3 regions of the Clostridium sp. Marseille-Q7071 genome follow, and region 1 is predicted to be linked to each of the others. Evidence: predicted binding sites of a transcription regulator. Region 1 holds the regulator's gene; each other region holds the start of a gene.
The links. The regulator LexA, encoded in region 1, represses DNA repair genes until DNA is damaged. The targets are predictions, from matches to a motif close to CNAACANNTGTTNG.

Region 1 (10,433 bases):
AATATTTACCACTAGGGACTTGATTTATAGTGCAACTCTTAATTAATCCGTTGAATTGCCTATGTTGTTTTATCTTAATCATTGTTTTTAATTTTGGTATTTTTATTTTATTATTTTCAATATATACAGTACCTTTTTGATTATTAGTAGTATAACTATGATAATTTATATTTTTGCTTTTGAATTTTGGAAACCCTACTGATTTATCTCTGAAAAAGTTTTTATACGCTTTGTCTAAATTTAATTGTTCATTAGAAAGTGCTAAACTATCAACTTCTTTCAGCCAAGGAAATTCATATTTATATTGCGCTGGTGTAGGATATTTAATTTTTAAATATCTAAATCTTTATTTTCTTCATAGGCTTTAATCCTATCACTCAACATTTTGTTATAGACGAACCTAGCACAACCAAATGTTTTAGCTAAATATACTCTCTGTTCTTGATTAGGATATATCCTATATTTATAAGCTTTTAGCACAATATCACCTTATTTCTCATTTTATTTAGTTAGCACCAATTCATCTCCCACCTAAGAAGATGGGAGAATTCTTGTTGAAATTATGTTAAACTAATAAATTTCAGCATATATTGTTATTTAAATTTTTTCTCAGAAGTTTTCTTATTTTTTGCTTCTTTATATGTTTTTTCTTTACTATTTTTATTATTATTCTTAAATTTAGTTTTTGGTTTAGACGTTATGCCTTTATCTTTCTTTATAAACTGTTTTTCTTTAGGATTAATAATTTTACCATAATATATATCCTTTAAATCAATATTAATCTTAAATTTATTTTTATATTGAGAAATAATAGTTTCTTCTCTTTCTGTTACTATTGATATGGCTACGCCTCTTTCATTACCCCTTCCACATCTTCCTACCCTATGTATATAATCCATTGAGTTTTCTGGTATATCTAGATTTATAACATGGGTGACACCTTTAATATCAAGACCTCGAGAGGCCAAATCAGAAGAAACTAATATATTAGATTTACCATTAATAAAAGCATCCATAGCTTTTTTTCTATCACTTTTAAAAGATGTACCATGAATTGATTCAGCTTTTAGTTTATGATATCTAAGCTTCTCTGCCATTATTTCAATCTCATCACTTTTATTAATAAATACTATTGCTTTTCTAGGATTTAAAGCTGCTACTAATTTTCTTACCATAAGAATTTTATCTCTTCTATCGCAAATAAAATATATATGATCAATATTTTTATTTGTTACATTTTCTACTTCACTTTTTATAATAATAGGTTCCTTCATCATTTCCTTTGAAAAATTAATAACTTCTTCTGTTAAAGTTGCTGAAAAACATAAGACTTGCCTTTCTCTTAAAGTAGTCTTTATTACAGCTTTTGTATTTTCTATGTTATTTATATCTAATAGCTTATCGCATTCATCTATAATTATAGTTTTTATTGTGTGACCAGAAATCTTCTTCATTTTTATTAATTCTAATATTCTTCCAGTAGAACCAACAATTATATGGGGTTTTTCTTTTAACTTTTCTACTTGACGCTTAATATTTACATTTCCAATTATAACTGAAGAGGTTATATTGTAATTACTATTTTTAGACAAAGTATCTACTACCTTTTGTACTTGTACTGCTAACTCGTGGGTAGGAGTTAATATTATAGCTTGATTTTCTCTTTTTGAAGCATCAATTTTTTGAAAAAGAGGTAACAGATAAGCTAAAGTTTTTCCACTACCAGTTTCTGATTGTGCAACTACATCTTTATTGTCAGATATATATGGTATAGATTTCTGTTGTATTTTTGTTGGTATCCTTATTTCTTGTACACCTAAACCCTTAATTATATTTTCACTTATATTTAAATCACTGAAACTATTTGTCATCTTTCTCTCTCCTTAAGCTTTCCTATAAGGCATCTGAAAGAAAATAATAGATCAAAGATGTTAGTATATTTTAAGCATATGAAATAAAATAGCTAGTTAAAGATGCGAAATATATTTCATATCAGACAAGAAGACAGGTTTTCATGATAGTTTAACTATCATGGAGTTCTGACGACGCAGTATGATACAAAATAGATGAGTATACTGACTAGTTATTTTTTTGAATATGCCTCCATATCAGACAAGGCGTTAGGTTCTGCTCATAGTGGCGCTATGGGCGGGTTCTGACGACGTAGTATGATGGAAAATAGGCTAATATACTGGTCTATTATTTTTTTGAAGATGCCTAACTTTGTAAACTACATAAGTATACAGGAAAAAATGTTAAATTGAAATAATTTTAACTTTATTATTAGTATTATTTAAATTCACTTATTATAAACATATTGAAATTTCATATGTCTTATAGAACATAAGTTTGATATTTAAAATTTCTTATGATATAATTTCTCTAAGAAATGAGGTGGTTCTATGGCTGATGTTAAGAATAATAAACAAATTGAAATATATGAATTTTTAAAAGAACAAATATCCACAAAAGGTTATCCGCCTTCTGTTAGAGAAATATGCGAAGCAGTAAATTTAAAATCAACCTCTACGGTTCATGGTCATCTATCTCGTCTTGAAAAAAAAGGACTTATAAGACGTGATCCCACTAAACCTAGAGCAATAGAGCTTTTATTAGGCTCTCCAATAAAAAAAGAGTTAATAGATATTCCTATAGTAGGTAAAATAACTGCTGGTGAGCCTATACTTGCTCATGAAAGTATTGAAGATACATTTTCTATGCCAATAAATTTTATAAAAAATAAAAATGATCTTTTTATATTAAAAGTTTCTGGAGAAAGTATGATTGAGGCTGGAATATTTGATGGTGATTTGGCGATTATAGAAAAAACTTCTGTAGCCAATAATGGTGATATTGTAGTAGCTCTTATCGAAAATGAGGCTACAATTAAAACTTTTTATAAGGAAGATGGCTATATAAGACTTCAACCCGAAAATGCTTCGATGAATCCAATTTTAGTAAAAGATTGTACTATTCTTGGAAAGCTTGCAGGGTTATATAGAAAGTATTAATAAAAGCGTGACAAAATGTCACGCTTTTATTATGCAAATATTTTCCCTAATGCAATTAATATTCCTGTTTTAGCGTGGTCAAAAGTCAATCCACCTTGAAGATATGCTATAAATGGATCTCTAATTGGAGCATCAGCAGATAACTCTATTGAAGAACCTTGAATAAAGGCACCTGCCGCCATTATAACTTGATCACTATATCCTGGCATATCCCACGGCTCACATTCTACAAAAGAATCTATTGGTGATCCTGCTTGAATTCCTTTGCAGAATTTTATTAATTTCTCTTTATCATTAAACTTAATTGCTTGAATTATATCGCTTCTTTCATCATTATACTTTGGAAGAACCTCAAAACCTGCTAATTCCATAATTCTAGCACAAAATATTGCTCCTTTAACTGCTTCAATAGCAATATGAGGTGCTAAGAATAATCCTTGGAACAGTGTTCTCATTACTCCAAAGGTAGAACCGCATTCTCCACCTATTCCTGGTATAGTTAACCTATATGCTGCTTGATTTACGTACTCTTCTTTTCCAGCTATATATCCTCCAGTTGGAGCTATACCTCCACCAATATTTTTAATAAGCGAACCTGCTACCAAGTCTGCTCCTACATCTGTAGGCTCGATAATCTGTATAAATTCACCATAACAATTATCTACGAAACATATTATATCTTCATTTATTTCCTTAACTGCTTTAATTATCGGTCTTATATCTTCTACTAATAAGGATTTTCTCCAGCCATAACCTGTTGATCTTTGAATATGTACTAATTTTACAGTATTATCTTCTCTTAATATAGATTTCATAGCTTCTATATTAACTTTTTTATTTTCTTCCAAATCTATCTGTTTATAATTTACACCATACTCTTTTAATGAACCTATATTTTTCTCTTCACTAATTCCAATTATGCTATGAAGAGTATCATAAGGTGCTCCACAAACACTAACCATTGTATCACCAGGCCTCAAATTTCCAAATAAGGCTGCACCAATAGCATGAGTGCCATTAACAAAGTGAGGTCTAACTAAAGCAGCTTCAGTATTAAATACTTTAGCATAAACTTTATCTAAGGCATCTCTTCCTATATCTCCATATCCATACCCAGAAGAATTAGTAAAATGCATATCACTTATTCTTTCCTCTTGAAGTGCATTTAAAACCTTAAGCTGATTATATTCTCTTATTTCATCTAATTTTTCAAATTGTGGTTTTACATCTTCTAATGCATTTTCATAAAGCTCTAAAAGCGTAGAATTTATATTATATTTTTTCATTAGAAACTCTTTAGTTATATCTATCATAATTCATATCTCCTTATACAAAAACTACCTTCATAATACTAACATAGTAAATAATAATAATCAAATCTCAATAATTTACTTGAATAAGAGTTTTATGAGCTAAGTCATATTAAAAAAATAGTCAGTATAGCGTAAAATATACATAACTTTTGACTAGTTATTTTCTTTAGTATGCCTAAAATAAAATATACCTAGATTTTTTAATCTAAGTATATTTTATGTATTTAATCTTCATTAGAATTTTCATTTGAACTATTGAATAAAATTGGTCTTAGAGGAGTAATTGTTGATATAGCATGTTTATAAATTAGCATTTGTTTTCCATCAGAATATAAAATAACTGTAAAGCTATCAAAACCAGTAACATTACCCTTTATTTGAAATCCATTTGTTAAATGTATTGTAACTGGCACTTTGTTTTTTCTAGCACCATTCAAAAATATATCTTGTAAATTATTTGTAGATTTACTCATTAAAAACACCTCCGTAAATATAATTAACTTATTCTATGAATAATTATAAAATCCTTTTATTTGGGAAATTATTTAGTTTTAATTATTCATTAATATTTTTCTTTTAAAATCTTCTTCGATAAACTTAGCAACTTCATCATCATTATTGAACCTATCTTTGTCTACCCAAACTACTCTAGGATCTTTTCTAAACCATGTAAGCTGCCTCTTAGCATAATTTCTACTAAATTGCTTAATCATATCAATAGATTTTTCTAAAGATATCTCGCCTTTTAAGTGATATAGTAGTTCTTTATACCCTATTCCTTTCATAGATTGCATATCTTCAGTATACCCTTTATTTTTTAATGCAATTACTTCTTCTAAGAGTCCTTTTTCCATCATAATATCTACTCTTTTATTAATTCGTTCATAAAGCTTTTCTCTATTCATGGTTAGTACATAGTAATATACATTATAAGGTATATCATAAATATTTTGTTCAGCTAAGTACTCACTCATAGTCTTACCTGTAGTCTTATATACTTCTAATGCTCTAATCACTCGCTTTAAATCATTGGGATAAAGCTTCTGAAAACTGTCTTCATCTATTTCTTTAAGCATATTATGAACATAATCCTTGCCATTTTGCTCTGCTAGACTGCTTAAATACTCTCTATACTTTTCATCCTTACTGGTATCACCAAAACTATAATTGTAGATAAGGGAGTTAATATAAAGCCCTGTACCTCCTACCACCATAGGTAGCTTATTTTTATCATAAATTTTGTGGATAGCATCTTCAGCGTATTCTTTAAATTGAGCCACACTAAATTCTTCACTTGGATTAATAATATCCACTAAATAATGTTCTATTCCCTTCATTTCCTCTCTAGTTATCTTAGCAGATCCAATATCCATTTCTTTATATATTTGCATTGAATCACAGGAAATTATCTCACCATTTAGTTTTTTTGCCAGCTTAATGGATATTTCAGTTTTTCCCACTGCAGTTGGTCCTGCAAGAATAAACAAATCCTTCATAAAATCTCACCTAAACTCTATTCTATTGTATTCTTTTAAATCTTTTTTCTAGTTCATTTAATGTTATTTTGATCATAGTAGGTCTCCCATGAGGACAAGTAAATGGTTCCTCAATATAACGCAAATCTTCCATTAACTTCTCCATCTCCATTATTGATAACTTATCATTAGCTTTTACTGCTGCTCTACATGCAAGAGAAGCTATTTTATTATACTTAACTTCTGTAGTTTCTCCACTACCTAGTTTTTTTAAATTATCTAATATTTCGTAAAATAGAGATTTTACATCAGGCTTACCTAAAAACATAGGTACTTCTCTTATACTTATAGTATTATCGCCAAAATCTTCAATTTTGAACCCAGCATTCTCAAAAGCTTCTACATTTTCGCTATAATAAGGAAAATCTTCATAAGTTAGTTCAATAACTATTGGAGTTAATAAAATTTGAGACACTACTTCCAATTTTTTTATTGATGTTCTATATTTTTCGAAAAGATACTTTTCATGAGCAGCATGCTGATCAATTAATATCAATTCATTATTGCTCTCACCTATTATATAAGTATTATTAAACTGTCCAATAATATTTATATGACCAAACTTAGGTTGTAAACTTAAGTTTTCTATAGGGCTTTCTTCTATATTATTTATTTTTAAAGTTTTAGTACTTATAGTTTCATTTTCAAATTTTTCTTCAGGTTTTTTTACTAATTCTTCTTTTGTTTCAAAGTTATTTATTAAATCAACATTTTTTAATGGTTTTAGATCTATAGGTATAGATTGAAATTCAATATCCTTATTGGATATTTTTCTTTCAAAAATACTATCATTAAAGGCTTCTTGTTCATATTTAGGTTGTATATAATTATTATCTACAACTTCCTTTTCCTTTACAACTAAAACATCCTCTTCAATACTAAAAGAATGCTGCATATATTCCCTTAATGCACTATGAACTCCATCAAATACTAACTTGAATATAGATCTATCATCAAAGAACTTAATCTCCGCTTTAGTAGGATGGACATTAGGATCAATGAATTCAGGAAAAATATCTAAAAATAATACGAAGAAAGGAAATTTATTTATTGTTAAGAAAGATTTAAAGGCATTCTCTATTGCTGCAGTTATTGTACTATTTTTTATAAGTCTCTTATTTACAAATATAGATTGCCTGTTTCTACTACCTCTGCTTATCTCAGCATTTCCAATAAAACCATGAACAGAAACTATATCATTATATTTTTCAAAAGGAATTATATTTTCCTTTACTTCCTTGCCATATAACACTCTAATAGTCTCTACTATATCTTCTGTGCCATAAGTATTTATAGTTACTTTCCCTTTATTAATTAGTTTAAAGGATATGTCATGATTTCCTAAGGCTAATCTCAGCACTAAATCAGAAATTAATGAAGCTTCCCTTTGAGCTGATTTTAAAAACTTTTGACGAGCAGGCACATTGAAGAATAAATCTCTTACCTCTATAGTAGTTCCATCATTACAAGCTGTATCCATAATATGAACTACCTTGCCTCCCTCAACATATATCTCCTTTCCAAAGGGTTCATCCTTAGTTTTACTCTTTAATGTAACTTTTGATATAGATGCTATGCTAGAAAGGGCCTCCCCCCTAAAGCCAAAACTATTAATATTATATATATCTTCTATACCTCTAATTTTACTTGTGGCATGTGGCATAAAGGCTTTTTCTATATCTTCAGGATGAATACCATCTCCATCATCACTGATTTTAATCAATTTGTTGCCACTATCTTCTATTTCAATAATAATATTTTTTGAATTAGCATCAACACTATTTTCAATAAGTTCTTTTACAACAGAACTTGCCCTTTCTACAACCTCACCTGCCGCAATTTTATTTGAAGTTTCAAAATCTAAAATATTAATTCTTTTCAAAAAATCACCTCCTATTAAGAAAAGGTATTTTTATAATGATTTTGCTTTCTTGATTAGTTCATATAGCTTATTAAAGCCTTCCATTGGAGTCATATTTAAAATATCAATATTTTTAATTTCTTTCATTAAATTCATACTTTGAATATCCTCAAATCCAAGCTGTATTTCTTCTAATACCTCAACTTTATTTTCTTTTTTAGCTGCTTTTTCTACACTTACTTTATCTACAGCTACTTCATTATTAGTAATTTCCTCTTGTAAATCTTTTTCCTCTACAATTACAGCCTTATTTTCAGTATAAATAGTAGTTATATCTTTATTGTTGTTATTATCTTCAAGATGAGATAGTATTTCTCTTGCTCTATCAATAACTTTATTTGGTATCCCTGCTAATTTTGCAACTTCAATTCCATAGGATTCATCAGCGCCTGCTGGAATTATCTTTCTTAAGAAGATTATATTATTATCAACTTTTTTAACTGCAATTGAATAGTTTTTAACACCCTTTATCTTGTTTTCTAACTTTGTAAGCTCGTGATAATGAGTTGCAAATAAAGTTTTACATTTAATATTTGAGCTTTCGCATATATATTCAATAACTGCCCAAGCAATACTTAACCCATCATAGGTGCTTGTTCCTCGTCCTACCTCATCTAATAATATTAAACTTTTATTAGTAGCATTCTTTAATATATTTGATACTTCCCACATTTCAACCATGAAGGTGCTCTTTCCTCCAGCTAAGTCGTCAGAAGCACCGATTCTAGTAAAGATTTTATCACATACGGAAATATCTGCTGATTTTGCAGGTATAAAGCTTCCTATCTGTGCCATCAAAGTTATAAGCGCAACTTGTCTCATATAAGTAGATTTTCCTGCCATATTAGGTCCAGTTATTAATAACATTTGATTATCTTTTCCGTCTAATAAAGTATCATTTCCTACAAAACTATTTATTGGTAGCATTTTTTCTACTACAGGATGTCTTCCATCTTCTATTTTTAATATACCTTTTGTATTAATAGATGGTTTTATATAATTGTTATCCCTTGCAACCTTGGACAAACTACATAAAGAATCCAATTCTGATATAAGCTTTGCAGAAGTCTTCATCCTATCAACATGTTTTTCTATTTCTTCTCTAATAGTTACAAAAACTTCGTACTCTAAAGAAATTAATTTATCCTCTGCACCTAAAATTTTATCTTCCATTTCTTTAAGTTCGGGAGTTATAAATCTTTCAGCATTAGATAAGGTTTGCTTTCTTATATATCTTCCCTCTGGAATTAAGGATAAATTACTTTTAGTTACTTCAATAAAGTAGCCGAATACTTTATTATAACCTATTTTTAAAGATTTAATTCCAGTTGATTTCTTTTCATTACTCTCAAGATTGGCAATCCATTGTTTACCACATTTCTTTGAGTTTCTAAGTTCATCAATTTCTTCATTATAGCCCTCTTTTATTATATTACCTTCTTTTACAGAAATCGCTGGGCTTTCACTAATAGAACAATGTAAAAATTCATAAATATCTTTTAAATCATCTAAGTTTTTTTCAATATCTATAAGCAAATCTTCACTAAAACTTGATAGTAAATCTTTAATCCTTGGAATTTTTTCAATAGAGTTTTTTAGTGCTAAAAGTTCTTTAGCATTTATACTTTTAGAGCTAATTTTACCAACTAATCTCTCTATATCATAAATATCATTTAGTGCCTCATCAAGATCTTCTTGTAGTGAAATATTTTTTATTAGTTCTTCAATAGCATTTTGTCTTAGCTCAATCTCTTTCTTATCTACCAATGGCTGCTCTATCCATTTTCTAAGTCTTCTTGCTCCCATAGCAGTACTAGTTTTATCTAATACTGAAAGCAATGACCCTCTCTTAGTTTTATCCCTTAAACTTTCTGTTATCTCTAAATTTCTTCTTGAGTTGCCGTCAATTACAAGGTAATCAAAGATATTATAAATTTCAATAGTATCAATATTGGATAGCGTAACTTTTTGTGTTTCAACTATATAATTTAATAAGCCATTACATCCTCTTACTAAACTTTCACTAAATTGAAGTTCTTCATAATTTTTAAATTGATTTTGTAACTTTTCTTCTTCTGTGGAGAAAAAATCCTCATCAAATCTTGATATAGAAACTTCAAATCTTTCTCTAATTTCCTTTAGTATTTCTTCACTAACCATATTTGATATTACTAATTCTTTAGGATTAAACTTAGAGATTTCATCTATAATAATATTTATATCATAATTAAAATCGCTGCAATAAAATTCTCCAGTAGATATATCACAAAAACACACCGAAGACAGATTTTCACTAATATAAAGACCCATTAAGAAATTATTTTTATTTTCTTCTAAAAAAGAGGATTCAGTATAAGTACCAGGCGTTACTATTTTTATTATATCTCTTTTTACTATCCCCTTTGCTACAGCAGGATCTTCTACCTGTTCACAAATTGCAACTTTATATCCTTTTGAAACTAATCTAGATATATAAGTTTCTGCTGCATGAAAAGGTACACCACACATAGGTGCTCTATTTTCTAATCCGCAATCCCTACCTGTTAAAGTTAATTCTAGCTCTTTAGATACTAATTCAGCATCTTCAAAGAACATCTCATAAAAGTCGCCTAATCTAAAGAATAATATACTATCTTTACATTTATCCTTTATT
Region 2 (10,433 bases), 1.3 Mb from region 1:
AAAATGGCATTCCTAAAAATTTAAATACAGGTGTGAATTCAGCTACGATTAATGCCAATGTTCCAATTGCCATAACAATTGGAATAACTCCTAGCCACATATCTAAAACATTTTTTATACCTTCTAATAAGAACTCTTTAATACTTGTATTCTTTTCTGCTCTTTCAAGAGCTTGATGAAATCCCCACTTGGTTCTAGTAAACCCCTCTGGAATTATTTCTCCAGCATCTTTAGGTTCAACATAATAGGTATCTTCTTTTCTTGATAGTGGCGGTATTCGTGGAACTATAATTGCTGCAATAACTCCTGCTAAACAAATTGTTAAATAATAGGGAACAAAATATTGCTCTAGTTGTACTGTTTGAAGCACAACAAGGCTAAAGGTAATTGAAACTGCTGAGAAGGTAGTACCTATTACTGCTGCTTCACGTTTTGTATAATATCCCTCTTCATATTGTTTACTTGTTAATAAAACTCCTATTGTTCCATCACCTAGCCAAGAAGTGATACAATCTATTGAAGATCGACCTGGTAATTTAAATATAGGTCTCATAACTTTAGTTAATAATGTTCCAAAAAACTCTAATAGTCCGAAGTTTAAAAGTAGTGGTAAAAGCATCCCTGCAAAAAGAAAAACTGCAAATAAAACTGGCAGTAAGCTTGTTAAGAGCATTCCCCCTGTAGCATCTGACCATATCCATTCAGGTCCCACTTGAAATAATGCTAAGATTACAAATAACATGCCAAAAATTCTTGCACATAACCATAATGGAGTTATATTAAATAATGAGTTTAAATATTTATTTTCTGTTATAAATTTGGGCTTTACTATTTTAGTAACTATAGCACATATAGCACTAATACATATTATTACTGCTGTAATTGTTGGTAAACTTTCTTCTAGAATATTAATTATTGATTTAGATAATAATGCAACTGGGATTGTAATCTCACCATTAAAAGGAATTGGTATCATAAATAATACCACACCTATTAATGAAGGAATAATAAATCGCAATACTCTTGATGTTGTTTGAGGTTTTTCCTTTAAATTAGCCATATCTGCCTCCTTATTTTTCAGAATACTCAATCCATTTATATAATGATAATACATAAATTACCAATAACCAACCCTTATTCTTTAACTTATTTTTTATGTTTTTATGAATTAATCTCCAAAAGTTTATAGAGTTGTTACATTTCATAAGGTTTATAGTTAAATCATTGTAATATTATGCAAACTTATCTGATAATTATTCATAACATATAAATAATATAGCATAACTATGAATTAAGGGCATACTACCCAAAGTACACCCCACTTAAACCTGCAGTTAAAATAATATCCATACTATCTCTTTTATTTTATAATAATAGTGCTCTTCTATAAAATAAAAAATTTATATAAGCATATTCTTTTCCCTATTAACTTATTATTTACAATTATGTAATTATATTTTAAATAATATCCACTTACAACTGTTTAGGTCATATTTAATTTCATAAATCTTTTCCTTATCATTAATAATACTTTGGCATCTAAATATCATCATTAAATTTCCTGCTAGTTTCTCTTTTTCCTTGCATATGATTTTATTTATTTTTACTACTTCTGTAGTTTCATCGACAATTCTAAATTTTACAGGATGTATTTCCCCGTCACTATCAAACCATGCAACCATATCAATAGGTTGTGCTACCACCTTCATCTAAAACTCTCCTTATAAATTATTTTTTGAAGATGCCTTAAATATAGGGTTCCACAATAAAAATTTAACTTATACATGATTTAATTTCCATAATAAAAATTCTTTTCTACGAATGAAAAATGAAGAATGAAAAATGAAGAATTATGGCTAAAACTCCATCGTCAAAGTCTTTGGAGTTTTTTAGAATAAATTTTATTTTAGAAATTCACTAAAGGTGAATTTCTTCCTAAATTATTCATTCTTAATTATTATTTCTTAATTTTCAAGGGGTTAAGCTATTTTTATAGAAAATTTATTTTCCACAGTATATTTTAAGTTTTCATATTGGATACCTATAGTTCTTCCTCTGTTCTTCCACTTACAGGTTTAATACCAGAATGTAAAAAAGATGACTTCACTATTGATTTATTTCCATATTTATCTCTTATACTATCTATGGTTTTCTCTAATACAATATACTTTTCATCCTCTTTTTTATCAAATAATGAAAGTTGCACACCAAAATTTTCACTAGCTATTGATGTATTCACTGCTAAAAGCCTAATAGGTTCACCATGCCAAAGTTCATCAAAAAGCTTGCAACTTATCTTGTAAAGTTCATTAGTGCTATTAATAGGATTTATAATTTTTTTCTGTTTTGAGTAATTTATAAATTCACTGTTTCTTATAGATATAGAAACCACATTACAATAATTGTTACTTTTTCTTAATCTCATACCTAAAGTTTCACATAAAGATAATAAAATTCTATGAGCAGTTTCTCTATCTTCCACATCAAAAGGAATAGTAGTGGAGTTTCCCATATTTTTATTTTTATATTTTTTATTAGCATCAATTACTGAAAAATCAATACCATTAGCATAATTATGAATCATGTTCCCATAACTTTTAAAGAAATATTTTAATTTTTCTATATCATATTTTGCTAAATCACCTATAGTGTTTATATTAATTTTCTTTAATTTTGGTAATGTTGCCTTTCCTACCATAAATAAGTTTTCTATAGGTAATTTCCACATTTTATTTTCTATCTCTTCTTTAAAAAGAGTATGAACTCTATCAGGTTTTTTAAAATCTGATGCCATTTTTGCTAAAAGTTTGTTAGAGGATATACCTATGTTCACCGTAAATCCTAATTTTTCTTTTATTCTATCTTTAATTTGATGTGCTAGTTTTATATAATCTTCTCTAGTATATTTATTATTAGTAACCTCTAAAAAACACTCATCTATAGAATACTGCTCTAATAATGGACTATACTCCAAAAGTATCTCTATCATAGCTTTACTGCATTTATTATATAATTCAAAATCTCCATGAACCACTTTTAAATTAGGGCATTTCTGGAAAGCAGAATATAAACTTTCTCCAGTTATAATATTATATTTCTTTGCAGGTATAGATTTAGCTAATACTATACCATGTCGTGATTTTTCATCTCCACCTATCACTGATGGTATTTTTCTCAAATCTATTTTCTCTCCTTTTTGAAGTCTATAAACTGCTGTCCATGATAAATACGCAGAATTAACATCTATATGAAAAATACACTTATCATAATTCTCCATCTTTACTACCTCTCTCAATATTCATATAATTTTAATTATATAAGAACATACGTTCTATGTAAAGCTAAAATTCCAATTATGGTAATTAATTTTACTAAAGATATTAAAAATTTAATAAACTCCTCAAAGCTATTAAATAATTAATAAGTTCTAAAAACTTTTTGATACAAAAAATTTAAAATATAAAGGAGTTAGAATTTCTCTAACTCCTTTATATTTTAAATTAAAAAATTCCATTAAACACCAATGCTGCTACAATTCCTCCTAATATTGGTGCTACAATTGGTATCCAAGCATATCCCCAATCTGAATCTCCCTTACCCTTAATTGGTAAAATCGCATGAGCTATTCTTGGTCCTAAATCTCTAGCAGGATTTATAGCATAACCAGTGGTTCCACCTAAAGTTATTCCTATTACCCAAATTATCAATCCAACTGCCAATGGTGAAATTCCATCTACCATCTTTGTATTTGCAATTCCCAATATAGCAAATACAAGAACGAAAGTTCCTATGAATTCGCAAATAAAATTATTCACTGTATCTTTTATTGCTGGAGCAGTACAAAATACTCCTCTCTTAGTGTCTTTATCCTCAGTGGCATCAAAATGATTTTTATAATAAATATAAACTAAACATGCCCCAATGAAAGCCCCCAACATTTGACATAAGATAAATAGAGGAACATCTGCCCAAGGGAATTTTCCTATTGCAGCTAAACCTAAAGTTACTGCTGGATTAAAATGTGCTCCTGATATAGGTCCAAATATAAACACTGGAATTGTTACTGCTAAAGCCCAGCCAGTAGCTATTACTATCCAGCCTGAACCATTGGCTTTGGATTTATCTAAACATACATTTGCAACTACTCCATCTCCTAGAAGAATTAAAAGCATTGTTCCCAATAACTCTGCTAAATAAATTGACATAATATATCCTCCTTAAATTAGATATCTACTCTTATCGCACCAATGATCTATTAACTGCTTCATGCCAACCTTCTAAGAGTTTTTCTCGCTTTTTCTCCTCCATATTAGGCTCAAATCTCTTTGAAATAGCCCAATTTTCGCAAATTTCTTCTTTATTTTTCCAATAACCTACTGCTAAACCAGCTAAATAAGCAGCTCCTAAAGCAGTAGTTTCTATTACTTCAGGTCTATCAACTTGTACTCCTAATACATCTGCTTGGAATTGCATTAAGAAGTTGTTTGCACAAGCTCCTCCATCTACTTTTAATGCCTTTAATGTTATTCCTGAATCCTCTTCCATTGCTTTTAATACATCATAAGTCTGATAAGCTAGAGATTCTAAAGTAGCTCTTATTATATGCTCTTTTTTTGCTCCTCGGGTAAGACCTACAATGGTTCCTCTAGCATATTGATCCCAATAAGGAGCTCCAAGACCTACAAATGCTGGTACCATATAAACTCCATTAGTATCTTCTACTGCTGTAGCATATTCTTCAGAATCTTCTGCTCGTTTTATCATTCTTAACTCATCTCTTAGCCACTGAATAGCTGCTCCTGCTATAAATATACTTCCTTCTAAAGCATATTCTACCTTACCATCTACCCCCCAAGCTATTGTAGTTAAAAGTCCTTTTTTAGAATTAACAGCCTTTTCTCCCGTATTCATAAGCATAAAACAACCTGTTCCATAAGTGTTTTTTGCTGTTCCCGGTTGGTGACAGCACTGTCCAAATAAGGCAGCCTGCTGATCTCCTGCAACCCCTGCTATAGGAGTTTTAGCTCCTAATAGTGAATGATCAGTATAACCATAAACATGACTAGAAGGTTTAACTTCTGGTAGCATTGATTTTGGTATATTTAAAATACTTAAAATTTCTTCATCCCATTTTAGTTCATGAATGTTGAATATAAGAGTTCTAGAAGCATTAGTGTAATCTGTAACATGAACTTTTCCCTTAGTCAAATTCCATATAAGCCAAGTATCTATAGTACCAAATAAAAGATTGCCTTTTTCTGCTTCTTCCCTTGCTCCTTCTACATTGTCTAATATCCATTTAATTTTCGTTCCTGAAAAATAGGCATCTAAAATAAGGCCTGTTTTTTCTGTAAACATCTTGTCTAATCCTTTTTCCCTAAGCTCATCACAAATTTCCGCAGTCCTTCTACACTGCCAAACTATAGCATTATAAACAGGTTGTCCAGTATGTTTGTTCCAAACTACTGTAGTTTCTCTTTGATTAGTAATACCAATAGCAGAAATATCTGTGGCAGTTATCCCTAGTTTTGCCATAGATTCTGTTGCAACACCCAATTGAGTAGACCAGATTTCTATAGGGTCGTGTTCTACCCATCCTCCCTTAGGATAAATTTGAGTAAATTCTTTTTGCGCCACACTTGATATAGTCCCTTTTTCATTAAAAATTATGCATCTTGAGCTTGTTGTTCCTTGATCCAATGCCATAACATATTTTGCCATGTTCATCCCTCCCATAAAAGACTTTTGATTATCGTATTATAGTATATTAAAAAAGAGTAGCTAATTATAACCTGTCTAAAAGTTTTAATTTATTACTCTATTTCTAAACTAAAATTTAAAATTCATAAAATAATATCTTTATTATAAACTGTAATTACAATATTGTAAAAAAAAACTAAGATCATAGATCTTAGTTTCTTGCATTATTGTTCATTAATTGTTATTAAATTATTAATTATTGTTTGATTGTGCATTGTTACTTTAATTAGGCTTATTTTTATCTTTTTCTTTTTCTTTTTCTTTGTCTTTTTCTTTATCTTTATTTTCATCTGGTTTTGAAGGTTTAGCAGCTTCTGCCTTTTTAGTACCTCTTTTAACTATTTGAGGAGTTGGAGCATAAGTATCATTATTCATAAGCTCCCTTGAAATCTCTACATCATTCTGATAAATTACTCTATAAGCCTTAACCTTATATCCTTCCATACCATATTGCTGAATAACTTCTGTTCCTTCTTCTAAAGTTGAATCCTCTTCAACTTTAGTTTCAAATGGAGTAGTTGCATAAGTCTCACTATAAAACTCGTATCTTTTTCCTGTAAGTAAGGCTGAATTAGAGTAAATATTAAAACCAACACTACTATTACCTGCATATCCCTCAATATACATTGGATATTTTGTGTTATTTGTAAATACATAATCTAACCATCCATAAGCTATAGCTGCATCTAACCCCTTTTCAACATAACCTACAGGAAGATTATGATTAAGTCTTGAATCTGGAAGTATTCCAGCTCTTAACACTGCATTATGAAGAGTGGTAGATACTTGACATACTCCTCCACCATAATCCTTTTCAAACTTATCCCCTATAATTACAACACCTTCTAAATATCCTTTGTCAGGGGTTGTATCACCTACTATAGTATTAAAACTAACACTATCTCCTGGCATTAATAAAGTTCCATTTATAGTATTTGTACTTATTTCTATATTTACAGCTCTTGCCTGAGTTGAATTTTCGTAGCTTGTACTAAAATCTGATATTTTGGTATTTATCTTTTCAAGTTCTGCTTTTGTTATTGTTGGTTTATCTTCTACAAGTTTTGCTTTAACTTTAACTTCAGCTTCTGTTTCTTTTGAAGAAGCTATTGCTTTAGTTATTTCCTCCTGTAGTGATTTAGAATCTAGCTTCATACCTGTTTGCTCAGGAGTTATGTCAAATCCATCTCCAGCTTTAGCTATTTTAGCATTAACTTTATTTTTATTTAGTTCACTTTCCATAGTCTTAATTTTATTCTCTATTATTTTATTATCATAAGTAAATTTTAGCTGATGATCTTTTTCTGTAGGATTTTTAATCATTTTAAACTTTTCCATTACTCCCTTATCTTTTCCCTCTTCAAATACAGACTTTACTGTATCCTCTAAGTTAAAGTTTAATTTCATATCAGCATAATTAACTACATAGGATTTATCTCCAGCTGTCATAATTAATTTTTTCTGCTCTACACTTTTCTTGTACTTTTCTTCTATTAATTTTAACGCTTCTTCTTTTGTTTTACCGGAAAGGTCAATTCCTTGAATTTTCATTCCTGGATAAATAACACTTTCATAATTATCAACCGTAGTTTTAACGTAGAATACTCCACCAATTGATATCATTAATAAAGCTGCTATTAAAGAAATTATAATTACTCTTCTTTTTTTAGCTTTAGCTTTCTTTTTCTTTTTAGAAGTTCTACTTTTTACTACAGTATTATTTTCTAAGTTTGTGTTCATGTTAAAATTCCTTTCATTGAAAAATTTTCCCTAACCCGAAGTAAATAAATAATTGCTTAAATAAAATAAATTTAATAATAAATACACCTATAGTATATCATAAAATGTTTTAGCTTTCACTTTGTAAAAACCCACATTTTATATAAGCTAAAGCGATTTTAAAAGTTTATTTCATACATTCGATTGATGTTGTTAATTTTTATAAAAGTTTAAAAGAAATATATCTTCATTATATATAGATATTAATTGATTTCAGAATAAAAAGTGTAACAAATCTATTACGATATAATTACACTTTAAACATATTTAAAATAACTATTGCTGTATGTTAATCTATTTTGAATCTTTAACTAGCTACTTTATTTTCATAGCTCTTATTAAGACTATCTAATTTTTATTTAGGCACATTAAAATAAATAACAAGGCAAAGATGCGACGACTATTTTGCGTCAGACAAGGAAACAGGTTCCGTTGATAGTAGAGCTATCAATGGGTTCTGCTGACGCAGTATGGCACAAAATAGTCTAGCATACTGACTTGTTTATTTTTTTAATATGCCTTAGTTCCCTTAGCTATAACTTTCTTCACCGGTTTATAAAAATCATCATTTAAAAGAATTTTATCTTTTTTTTCTCCATTTTCATACTCTGTTCTATATACCTTCACCTTGTAACCTGCACTCCCAGGATTTTTAATTTTCTCTTTACCTTTTTCTATAGTATTATCATAGACATATTCAGTAGATATAGGATATTTTCCATATATATCTTGAGAAAATTCATAACTTTTACTTTTTAATGATGAGTTTGAATATATATTAAAAATTACATCATTATCTGTAACAGCTCCTTCTATATATATTGGATAATTTAAGGTATTTTTAAATTTGTAATCTACAGTACCATAAGCAACAGTTGCATCCATCCCTAGCTCTGTATAACCTACAGGCATATTATGATTTAATCTTTCTGTGGGTATTATACCTGTTTTTAAAACAGCATTATGAAGAGTAGTTGAAACTTGGCATATTCCTCCACCTAATCCTTGTTCTAGCTTATCTCCTATTATAACTGTAGCTGGTAAATATCCTTTATCAGCAGTTGTATCTCCTACTATTTTATTAAAACTATATTCATCTCCAGGCATTAGTAAAATTCCATTATTAGTATAGGTGGCTATAGATATATTTTTAGTTCTAGCAGGAGTTGAGGGCGTATAACCAGTTTTAGTAGAAGCAATTAATTGATTTATGTTCTCTAACTTCTTCTTTGTAATTTTAGGTTCTCTAATTTCAAAAGGAATATTATATTTATATGATTCACCAATATGAGAAATAATTACATCTTCAATTTGATCTTTTACTTTTTTCCTCTCTATTTCCTCTTTAGAAATCTCAGGTGTTATGTAAAATTTCCCATTCTTTCTGGTAATAGAAGCATTTTTTGCTTTCTTATTTAAAGATTTTTCTATGGTAGATAATATTTCATCTACAGGTTTATTGTCATAAGTAAATTTAGCAGTAAACTGTTTTTCTTGTGGTTTTTTTATAGCTAAAAATTTATTACGAGTGTTTTGATCCTTACCATAGCAGAAAGCCTCTTCTACTATTTCTTCTATGTTATAATTTATATTTAAACTATCATAGGGAATATTATACTCTTTTCCCTTACATACTAATGTTATGGAATTATTTTTCAGAGGCTTGTCATATTTTTCTTTAATAAATACTAATGCTTGTTCTTTAGTCATATTTTCTAAATTATATTCTTCAATTTTTACTCCTGGATATATAATATTTTCATATGCACTTACTACACTATGAACGTAAACAAAATAACTTACTATAACTATTATAAAAATTAAGATTATTGTAATTATTCCATATTTTTTTTTAAAGACATCTCCTTTATTTTTCATATTCTCCTTCCTCTCTAATATTATTTACTTTTAACATAATATTAGAGTGTGTAGTAATTATCAAAATATACTGATAAAAATTAAAGACTTTTTATAATTCTATAACTACATATATATATCAGAAAATTCTATCTCTATCTTTTTCATATTTATTTCTTTACCTTCAGTACTGATGAATTCTTCATTTTCAATAATAGTTTTAGGGAGCAATATTTTAAACTTACATCCTTTATTATGTTCACTTTCTAATTTTATTTCTCCATTATGCATTTCTACTAAAGATTTCACTAGTGAAAGCCCTATTCCACTTCCTTCATTCACCCTAGTAAAGGTATCAGTTACTTGAGTAAATCTATTATAAATTTTATCGTGCATATGCTTAGGAATTCCTATTCCATTGTCTTTAACAGATATTATTATATTATTTTTATCTTCACTGATGTAAACTTCTATTTTCCCAGCATTTTTAGTAAATTTGATGGAGTTAGATAATAAATTTAGCATTATTCTCTCTATCATTTCTATGTCGCAAGCTATAATTTTTTCTTCAAATTCGGTATCGAACTCAACATGAATATTCTTATCACCAGCAAAATCTACTATAGACATTGTTATATCTTCAATTATACTCACTATATTATAATTTCTAAGTTTAACTTCTAAAAATCCAGCTTCTATCTTACTCATATCAATTAAATTGTTAGTAAGTTTAATTAATCTATAACAGTTATTCTTCATATTAGTTAAATAAACTAAGTTCTTATCATTTTCCTTATTATGTGCCTTATGATAATTTAATTCTAAGAGTTGTACACTACTAAATAAAATATTAATAGGTGTTCTTAACTCATGAGAAATATTTGCTATAAATTCAGTCTTTAATTTATCTAATTCATAAATTTCTTGAATGCGTCTTTGAGTTGAGTTAACTTCTTCTTGTAATCGCTGTACTTTATTATTATAGGATCTCTCTTCTTCAGCTAAAGTTAATAAAATCATACATAGTGAAAAAGTAA
Region 3 (10,433 bases), 500 kb from region 1:
CATATTGAGATATTGAACAAGGATTTGAAGTTGTATGACTTTGAATATTAGACATAAGCTTAGTTATCTCTTCGCTAGTTGCAACGTATCCTATTCTCCAACCAGTCATAGCATATGCTTTAGAAACTCCGTTAATAACTATTGTTCTATTATACGCGTCTTCTGAGATACTTGCAATTGAAATATGTCCTTCTACTCCATATAATAATTTTTCGTATATTTCATCTGATATTATTAATATATCTTTTTCTTTGGCAAACTCAGCAAGTTTTACTAATTCTTCTTTAGTATAAACAGTTCCTGTTGGATTATTAGGACTATTTAATATAAACGCTTTTGTTTTATTTGTTGTAGCTTTTTCTAATGCTTCAACTGTTAATTTGAAAGCGTTTTCTTCTTTAGTGTCTACGAATACAGCTTTACCGTCAGCTAATTGAATAAGTTCAGGATAACTTACCCAGTATGGTGCTCCTACTAATACTTCATCTCCAGGATTTAGTATTGCTTGTAATGCGTTTGCTAAACATTGTTTAGCTCCAGTTGAAATTACTATTTGAGAAGGTTTGTAAATTAAATTATTATCTACTTTAAATTTGTTTACTATAGCATCTTTAAGCTCTGTTATTCCTGAAGCAGCTGTATATCTTGTTAATCCCTCTTGCATAGCTTTTATGCCAGCCTCTTGAATGTTTTTTGGAGTATTAAAATCTGGCTCTCCTGCACCAAAGCCTATTACATCTATGCCATCTGCTTTCATTTTTTTAGCTTTAGCTGTTATTGCTAAAGTTAATGATGGAGAAATTTGCATAGCTTTATTTGATAATTTCATAGTTACTACCCCCAAAATTTTCATAATTTTATAAGTTATTTGCATACTCCCCTTCATATTTCAATAAAATGAAGGATATACGTCATATCATCTATAATATATCATTTATTATACTCAGTGTAAATAATTTTATAAGGCATATTTTGACTATTTATCAAAATAAAGATTATATTTTAAAATTAAATTTATATATAAATATATTTCACAAAAATAATAAAAGAATTTTAACATGAAATTTAAAATATTATGTAAATTACTTTTTAATCTAAAGTTATTATATAGGGATGTACTACTTGAAAAGCTAATGTATATTCAAATTTAGTTACGCCCTTAAATATTTCAATTCATAACTTAAAACAATTCACAATTAACGTTGAAATTAGTTTTAATCAAACTAATTTCTTTAATGGATTTTTTACTAGTAATACACTTGATGTTCTTTATAAGAAGTGACCACATCACTTCAAAAACAAATCAATTCTAAATTTCTCGGCTTCTGCTGAGAAATATCGATAATTGTGAATTTAATAGTTTTAATTATAATACTAAAAATCACCAATTATTTTCACATATATGTTAATCTTAGAAATAGTATATATAATATGGTTCAAACAAAAAAGACATGGCTTTATAATTCATGTCTTTCTTTTATGTAAATTAATTAATTTTATCTAGGCTGAACAATTAATCTTATTGCTGTTCTTTCTTCTCCTTCAATCTCTATATCTGTAAATGCTGGAATACAAACTAAATCTACTCCACTTGGTGCTACAAACCCTCTAGCTATTGCTACTGATTTTATAGCTTGGTTAAGAGCTCCTGCACCGATAGCTTGGATTTCAGCCACACCTTTTTCTCTTAAAACACCTGCTAATGCTCCTGCTACTGAATTTGGACTTGATTTTGCTGAAACTTTTAATACCTCCATGATTAACCTCCTATAAGTAAACATTCTATTGTGATAATATATAATTCTACAATAATCAAAAAAATCCTCTTAAATTTTGAATAAAATTAAAATTTCCAAAATTTAAGAAGATTATTTTTTTCATTTTTATTTTAAATTTCTACTTTTTACTATTTTGCATACTCAATAGCACGGGTTTCTCTGATTACATTAACTTTAATTTGACCTGGATATTCAAGTTCACTCTCTATTTTCTTAACAATATCCCTAGCCACTTCAATAGCTCCTGCATCATCAATTTCTTCTGGTTTAATCATAATTCTAATTTCTCTTCCAGCCTGAATGGCATATGACTTTTCAACGCCTTCATAAGAATTTGCAATTTCTTCAAGTTTTTCTAATCTCTTAATATAAGCTTCCAATGTTTCTCTTCTCGCACCTGGCCTTGCAGCAGAAATAGCATCAGCTGCTTGAACTAATACGGCTTCTAAAGATTGAGATTCTACATCACCATGATGAGCTGCTATAGCATTTACAACTATTGGCGATTCATGATATTTCTTAGCAAGTTCTGCACCTATTAATGCATGTGGTCCTTCAACTTCATGGTCTACAGCTTTACCAATGTCATGTAACAATCCGCATCTTTTTGCCAATGTCGGATCCATGCCAAGTTCTGATGCCATAAGTCCTGCTAAATAAGCAACCTCAACGGAATGCTTTAATACATTTTGACCATAACTTGTTCTGTACTTCAGTCTTCCTAATAATTTTAATATTTCAATATGTAGACCGTGTACACCTGTTTCAAAGGTAGCTTGTTCTCCTTCTTCCTTAATATCATTATCAACATCTTTCTTAGCTTTTTCTACCATTTCTTCAATTCTTGCTGGATGTATCCTTCCATCTACTATAAGCTTCTCTAAAGCTATTCTTGCAACTTCTCTTCTTATTGGATCAAATCCTGAAAGAATTACCGCTTCTGGAGTATCATCAATAATTAAATCTACTCCTGTAAGGGTTTCAAGAGCTCTAATATTTCTACCCTCTCTACCTATTATTCTTCCTTTCATCTCATCATTTGGAAGAGAAACCACGTGCACAGTAGACTCTGCAACATGATCTGCAGCACATCTTTGAATAGCATATGTTATGATTTCTCTAGCTTTTTTATCAGCCTCTTCTTTAGCTTTTTGTTCAACTTCTTTAATCATAACTGCTGCTTCATGCTTAACTTCTTTTCTTACTTCGTCTAGTAAAATCTGCTTTGCCTCATCAGATGTAAGACCTGATAATCTCTCTAATTCCTCTCTCTGCTTAGTATACAAATCTTGTATACTTGACTCTAATATTTCAACTTCTTGTTGTTTTTTATTTAGATTTTCCTCTTTTTTCTCTAATACTGCATTCTTTTTATCTAAAGATTCTTCTCTTTGAATAGTTCTTCTTTCAAGTCTCTGAACTTCATTTCTTCTCTCTCTAGATTCTTTTTCAAGATCAGTTCTCAATCTGTGAACTTCCTCTTTAGCCTCAAGTATAGCTTCTTTCTTTTTAGATTCGGCATCTTTTTTAGCTTCTTCTATAATTTTTCTAGCTTCTTCTTCTGACTTTGCAATATTAGCTTGTGATATATTTTTTCTAGTATAAACAACAACAAAAATTCCAATGAAAATAACAATTAATACAATACCTATCCCTAATAACATGTTTATGTTTGTATCCATTGTATGTTAACACCTCCTTTGCTCATTTTAATATCTATTTGGATTGAAAATGAAAGCTAGAAAAGGTGTCATATTTTATTCAATTGGTAGCAATTACATTTATGCTAAACCAGTATTTGTATTTATTTTATATTACTTTCTATATAATGTCAAGTTGCTTGGTATGCTACAAACAGGTAAAATATATACTTTTTTATAATATTAAAATTATATCCAATTATTCATATATATATTCAAAACTATTGAAAGATAAAAGAAAAATAACCAAATAATTACATATTTTTTATTGTACATTTATGGGTATTTCTTCTTTGTTATTGACCAGCTATTTTTGCTATCTTTTAACCTAATTATACAACATTTTAATGCATAGAAAATATTATCTTTTAAAAAATTATATATTCTATTAAATAATTATAATTATTTTGACATACATTAATTTTTAAGCTGATATCATTATAAAATTTTTTAAAAAACAAAAGTAGCAAGAAACACTTGCTACTTTTCACCATCTTTTTTTTCTACTAAAATTTCTTCTTTATATAAAGGTAAGGTATACTTTTCTCTTATTCTATTTTCTATCTCTAATCTTAATTCAGGATTTTCTTTAAAATAGTTCTTAGCATTTTCTCTACCTTGACCTAATCTTGTATCACCATAAGAGAACCATGCACCACTTTTCTGAACTATTTCCTCTTTAACTGCTATATCTAGAACGTCTCCTTCTCTTGAGATTCCCTCACCATACATGATATCGAATTCTGCTTGTTTAAATGGAGGCGCAACTTTATTTTTAGTTATTTTAACCCTAGTTCTATTTCCTAAAAATTCATCACCTTGTTTAATAGTATCAATTTTTCTTACATCCATTCTAACTGATGCATAGAATTTAAGTGCTCTTCCACCTGGAGTAGTTTCAGGATTTCCAAACATTACTCCAACTTTTTCTCTAAGTTGATTTATAAATATAGTGACACATTTTGATTTATTTATAGATCCTGCTAATTTTCTAAGTGCTTGTGACATAAGTCTAGCTTGAAGTCCAACATGAGAATCTCCCATTTCTCCTTCAATTTCTGCTTTTGGTACAAGAGCTGCAACGGAGTCTACAACTACAACATCTACTGCACCTGAACGAACCAATGCCTCAGTTATTTCAAGTCCTTGTTCTCCAGTGTCAGGTTGAGAAACTATTAAATTATCTATATCAACGCCTAAAGCTTTGGCATATACTGGATCTAATGCGTGCTCTGCATCTATAAAAGCTGCCACACCTCCAGCTTTTTGAGCCTCTGCAACAATATGTAGCGCTACTGTTGTTTTACCTGAAGACTCTGGTCCGAATATCTCTACAATTCTTCCTCTAGGTACTCCGCCTATTCCTAATCCTATATCTAATCCTAGACATCCTGTAGATATTGAATCTAAATTAAGTACACTGTTTTCTCCAAGCTTCATTACTGAACCTTTACCAAATTGTTTTTCTATCTGTCCCATAGCTGCTTCTAAGGCTTTTAACTTTTCACTATTCATATATCTCCCCTTAAGGGTCCACCATCCTTTCACTTACCGAACATTTGTTCTATTTATATTATACAATATATTATTTGATAGGTCAACTAAAAGAATATAGTAAGAAGTTCCTACTCTACAGGCAGGAACTCCTTTTTTATAATTGCCATTTTAAATATTTTTAATCACTTATCCATTTTAATCACATCTACATTTTTGTAGAAATAATCTATACCAGATACTATAGTTATTATAACCGCTAACGTCATTGATATCACTGTTATTATTTTAATAATCCAACTATTATAGCTTAATGTTATTAATCCTGCTATTATTGCTATTATTTGTATTACAGTTTTAGCCTTTCCCCAGTTGCTAGCTGCAATTACTATACCTTCTGATGCAGCTAATGTTCTAAGGCCGGATACAGCAAATTCTCTTGCAATTATTATCATAGCTACCCATCCTGGTATTACTTGTAACTCAACTAAAGAAACCAGTGCAGAAGTTACTAGTAACTTGTCTGCTAAAGGATCCATAAACTTTCCAAAGGTAGTTACTTGATTTCTGCTTCTAGCTATGTATCCATCAAGCTTATCTGTTAATGATGCTACTACAAAGACTATGGTAGCCAAAATTGTTCCTAAAGAAGTATTTAATGCTATAAACACTAAGAATATAGGAACCAATAATATTCTTATCACTGTAAGTTTATTTGCAAGATTCATATGACACAACTCCTATTTAAACAAAATTTTATAGAATAAATATGAATATCTTTACTGTAGAACAACTCCTATTAAATCATATTCTAATGCCCTTATAATCTCCACGTCAATAAATTGACCTATCTTTATATTATTATCATTTTCAATAAAAATTTCACCATCTATTTCAGGAGCCATTTCATAACTTCTTCCAATATACATTTTATCTTCTTTATTTTCTATCAATACAGTGTATATTTTACCTACCCTATTTTTATTTAACTCCTTAGAAATCTGTTGTTGAAGAGCCATAAGCTCATGATATCTCATTTCCTTTATTTCATTATCAATTTGTTCATCCATATCAGCCGCAGCAGTTCCCTCTTCCTGTGAATAAGTAAATACGCCTAGCTTATCAAATTTGATTTTTTTAATAAAATCTTTAAGCTCTTCAAAGTCTTCTTCCCTTTCTCCTGGAAATCCTACTATAAGCGATGTTCTTAAAACTACGTTAGGAACCTTAGCCCTTAATTTGTTTATATTATCAGTTATAGTTTTATTTCTTCCTTTTCTTCTCATACTTTTTAGTATCTTATCACTTATATGTTGTATAGGTATATCAATATATTTACAAACTTTATCATTGCTTGCTATTTCATCTATTATTTCATCTGTTAACTCTTCAGCATAACAATATAATATACGAATCCATTTGATGCTTTTTATCTGAGATAACTGATTTAATAATATGTGTAGTTTCTTTTCACCATATATATCTATGCCATAACTTGTAGTATCTTGTGCAACTAAAATTAATTCTTTATAACCATTTATAGCAAGTACTGATGCTTCCTTTAAAATATCTTCTATAGTCCTACTCCTATACTTACCTCTTATATTAGGTATAGCACAATAAGCACATTGGTTATTGCAGCCTTCGGATATCCTTATATAAGCTGTAGTTCCTCCCGTTGTAACTACTCTTTTTCCAATGTTAATATTAGAATCACTATAGCTTGTATAGGCTACTTTTTTATTATTTTTTAATACATCTTCTATACTGTCATTTAATTTATCATAATCATTTACCCCTAATATTATATCAAGCTCAGGTATAAGCTTTAAAAGTTCACTCCCATATCTCTGAGTTAAACATCCTGTAGCTATAAGTACTTTGCAATTATGATCTTCTTTATATTTTGCCATTTCAAGTATAGTATCTATAGATTCCTGCTTAGAGCTCTCAATGAATCCACAAGTGTTTATTATTATAATATCTGCATTATTAGGTTCATTTATAACTTCAAATTTTTCTTTTATATTTCCTATAATAATTTCCGAGTCAATTCTATTTTTATCACAACCTAAGTTTACTACTCCAACTTTCAATTTATCCACTAGTTTTCCTCCTATATTTTTCTTTATAGTATAAGGTTATCACTCTTCATATTCCTCTTTACTTAAAAGAACCTGTCTTGGCTTACTTCCATTCTTTCCAGAAATAATACCTCTTTCCTCCATCTGCTCTATTATTCTCGCTGCTCTATTATATCCTATTTTTAATCTTCTCTGCAATAGAGAGGTAGATGCCTGTTCCGTATCTATAACTATTTTTATAGCCTCATTTAAAAGCTCATCACAATCATCACTTTTAGGCCTAGCCCCTTCTTCTATCTCTTCAATAATGTGATCTTCATATTGATGTTCTTCTACTTGATTTTTAATAAATGTTACTACTCTCTCTACTTCCTCTTCAGACACAAATGCTCCCTGTATCCTAACAGGCTTTGCTTCTCCTACAGGATAAAATAGCATGTCTCCTTTACCAAGTAATTTTTCTGCTCCCGATGAATCAAGTATAGTTCTTGAGTCTATTTGGCTTGATACGGCAAAAGAAATTCTTGAAGGTATATTTGCTTTAATAACTCCAGTAATTACGTCTACAGACGGTCTTTGAGTAGCTATAACTAAATGCATACCCGCTGCTCTAGCCATCTGTGCTAATCTGCCTATATAGTCCTCAACATCATTAGGACAAACCATCATAAGATCTGCAAGCTCATCAATTATAATTACTATCCAAGGTAGCTTTTCTTCAATAATACCCTTATTTGCCATTTCATTGTAACCTTCAATGTTTCTTACGTTATTATCTGCAAATATCTTATATCTTCTTGTCATTTCATTTACTGCCCAACTTAATGCACTAGCTGCTTTTTTAGGATCTGTAACTACAGGAATTAATAAATGTGGTATTCCGTTATAAATATTAAGTTCAACAACTTTAGGATCTATAAGTAATAATTTAACCTCATCTGGAGAATACTTATATAGTAAACTCATAAGTAAGGTATTTATACACACACTTTTACCTGATCCTGTTGCCCCTGCTACTAGCATATGAGGCATTTTTGTTAAGTCAGAAACAATAGAATGTCCACCTATATCCTTACCTAGACAAAAGGCTAAGTTCTTATTAGAACTTATAAATTCTTCAGACTCAATAACTTCTCTTAAATATACTGGTGTTAATTCTCTATTAGGTACCTCTATTCCTACTGCTGCCTTACCTGGAATTGGTGCTTCTATTCTAACTCCTGAGGATGCTAAGTTTAAAGCTATATCATCAGATAAATTAACAATTTTACTTACTTTTACTCCAGCACTAGGTTGAAGCTCAAATCTAGTTACAGATGGACCTTTTGTAACTTGTATAACCTTTGCCTCTACTCCAAAACTTAAAAGAGTTTCTTGTAACTTACTTGCGCTATTTAATAAATCCTTTTTATCTCCTTTTTTAAGTTGATTATGTTCATTTTTATAAAGTAAATCCACATCAGGAGATTTATATTCAAAGTTTTTATTACTATTTAAAGTGCTAATATGAATTTCTTCCTCTAATTCATTAGTAAAAGCTTTATCAGTAATAGAGGACTTTTCTTTTTTTTCTTCTCTAATGTTATTTTGTATAGAATCCTTTTCACTTTTACTATTATCATCTATCTCTGTAGATTTTAAGAAATCTATAATTTTTATTTTATGGTTTGTATCAACTTTTGATATAGAATTTTCTTCGATGATGTTTTCTTTTAACTCCTCATTCACAAGTATCTTTCCATCAGTTTTTAATTTATTTTCTCTTGAGCTATCTTTTTTATTCACAATCTCTGAAATCATATCTTTGATAGTTATGTCCTTGATTAAAGTTATAGAAATTATATATACTGCAATAAAAATTATGTAACTTCCTAGTTTTCCAAAAAGCTTATATAGTGGAACTGATAAAAAGTACCCTATAATTCCACCATGAAGTATACTACTAGAATTATAAATCTTTTCTACTCCTACCATAATATTATCTTTTACATAATAATTAGATAAAACAGTCATTTGTATAAACAATAAGCTATTAATAATGAATAAAACTATTCCATAAAACCTCTTAGTAAAAGCAATATTACCACTTTTAATTATATAACTAGCTCCTATAAATATACAAAAGGCAGGCATTACATATGCACCTAAGCCTATTAGTCCTACAAATAATTTATAAATAAATAATCCTATCATACCAGATAATGATGATTGATTGGAAAATATAGTAGAGCCTAAACTAAGTAACATTAATATGCCTATAGTTATAAGTATAATTCCCGAAACCTCCGAGTGGCCTTTTTCATTAGTATATCTCTTATCAGATTTTCCATTATCTTTAGACCTACTTCTTTTTTGAGATTTTTTGCTCTTTTCTTTATCAATGTTATTTTTAGCCACCGTATCACCTCCAAATTAATTATTTCTACAAATATGATAATATTTCCTTTTAAATAAATTCAATAAAAAATAGGTCAAAATCGACCTATTTCTCATCAATAAGTTCATTTAATTTGTGCAACGCTTGAGATATTCCTCCAACTTCATCAATAATTCCGCATTCAACTGCTTGTTTCCCTATTAATATAGTTCCCATATCGTTTAATAATTCGTCAGTTTCAGCCATCATGCCTCTTAATTCCTCTGCACTTATTTTAGAAGTTCTTGTTATAAATTCAATAATTCGTTCTTGCATTTTTCTAAAATAGTCAAAAGTTTGAGGTACACCTATTACTAAACCATTCATTCTTATGGGATGAACAATCATAGTAGCACTAGGCGAAATAAATGAATAGCTCGATGAAGTTGCTAGCGGAACTCCTATGGAATGACCTCCCCCAATTACCAAAGACACTGTTGGTTTTGACAGACTATTTATCATTTCCGCAATTGCCAGCCCTGCCTCTACATCTCCCCCAACAGTGTTTAATATTACAAGTATACCCTTAACTTTTTCATCTCTTTCCATTGCTACTAATTGAGGTATAACATGTTCATATTTAGTTACTTTTGTTTGAGGTGACCCCATACTATGACCTTCTATTTGTCCTATTATAGGTAGTATTTGTATACTGTCATCGCCACTAGCCACATTAAGTACTCCTAACTCCTTAATATTTTGAACTCCTTCATTGGGCTTTGATTCTTCTTCATTTTTAGTTATCTCTTCACTTTTTATTTTCTTTTCAGTATTTTTATCTGCCATAATCATTCCTCCTAAATATACATTTCTATTTTGTACATTTAGAGGAAATCATATACTTAATTATCATAAATTAAATTCTTTATGAAGTACATTAATAGCCAATTCTGTATATGGAGCTTCTACTAAGCACCATATGGTCATATGAGAGTCTGCTGTTTGTAGTACTTCTATTTTT

Region 2: a site for LexA is predicted at 3,320-3,333, ahead of ACWPW7_RS07135 (Y-family DNA polymerase). Genes of this name have one in related genera too.
Region 3: a site for LexA is predicted at 5,031-5,044, ahead of recA (recombinase RecA). Genes of this name have one in related genera too.

What each region holds. Positions count from the first base shown of each region.
Region 1 covers NZ_CBCOPR010000001.1:2,824,540-2,834,972, reverse strand. The annotation lists partial or broken gene ACWPW7_RS13350 (RNA-guided endonuclease TnpB family protein) at 1-283, opposite strand, end outside; gene ACWPW7_RS13345 (helix-turn-helix domain-containing protein) at 331-480, opposite strand; gene ACWPW7_RS13340 (DEAD/DEAH box helicase) at 594-1,871, opposite strand; gene lexA (transcriptional repressor LexA) at 2,403-3,011, shown strand; gene ACWPW7_RS13330 (methionine gamma-lyase family protein) at 3,041-4,324, opposite strand; gene hfq (RNA chaperone Hfq) at 4,549-4,797, opposite strand; gene miaA (tRNA (adenosine(37)-N6)-dimethylallyltransferase MiaA) at 4,876-5,820, opposite strand; gene mutL (DNA mismatch repair endonuclease MutL) at 5,843-7,741, opposite strand; gene mutS (DNA mismatch repair protein MutS) at 7,772-10,433, opposite strand, start outside.
Region 2 covers NZ_CBCOPR010000001.1:1,522,278-1,532,710, reverse strand. The annotation lists gene ACWPW7_RS07145 (YjiH family protein) at 1-1,060, opposite strand, end outside; gene ACWPW7_RS07140 (hypothetical protein) at 1,452-1,709, opposite strand; gene ACWPW7_RS07135 (Y-family DNA polymerase) at 2,042-3,277, opposite strand; gene ACWPW7_RS07130 (MIP/aquaporin family protein) at 3,501-4,205, opposite strand; gene glpK (glycerol kinase GlpK) at 4,237-5,721, opposite strand; gene ACWPW7_RS07120 (VanW family protein) at 5,983-7,500, opposite strand; gene ACWPW7_RS07115 (VanW family protein) at 8,050-9,417, opposite strand; gene ACWPW7_RS07110 (sensor histidine kinase) at 9,523-10,433, opposite strand, start outside.
Region 3 covers NZ_CBCOPR010000001.1:2,324,357-2,334,789, reverse strand. The annotation lists gene ACWPW7_RS10905 (pyridoxal phosphate-dependent aminotransferase) at 1-829, opposite strand, end outside; gene ACWPW7_RS10900 (stage V sporulation protein S) at 1,497-1,757, opposite strand; gene rny (ribonuclease Y) at 1,907-3,460, opposite strand; gene recA (recombinase RecA) at 3,959-4,993, opposite strand; gene pgsA (CDP-diacylglycerol--glycerol-3-phosphate 3-phosphatidyltransferase) at 5,158-5,700, opposite strand; gene rimO (30S ribosomal protein S12 methylthiotransferase RimO) at 5,752-7,077, opposite strand; gene ACWPW7_RS10875 (DNA translocase FtsK 4TM domain-containing protein) at 7,117-9,453, opposite strand; gene ACWPW7_RS10870 (ClpP family protease) at 9,539-10,264, opposite strand; gene dapG (aspartate kinase) at 10,322-10,433, opposite strand, start outside.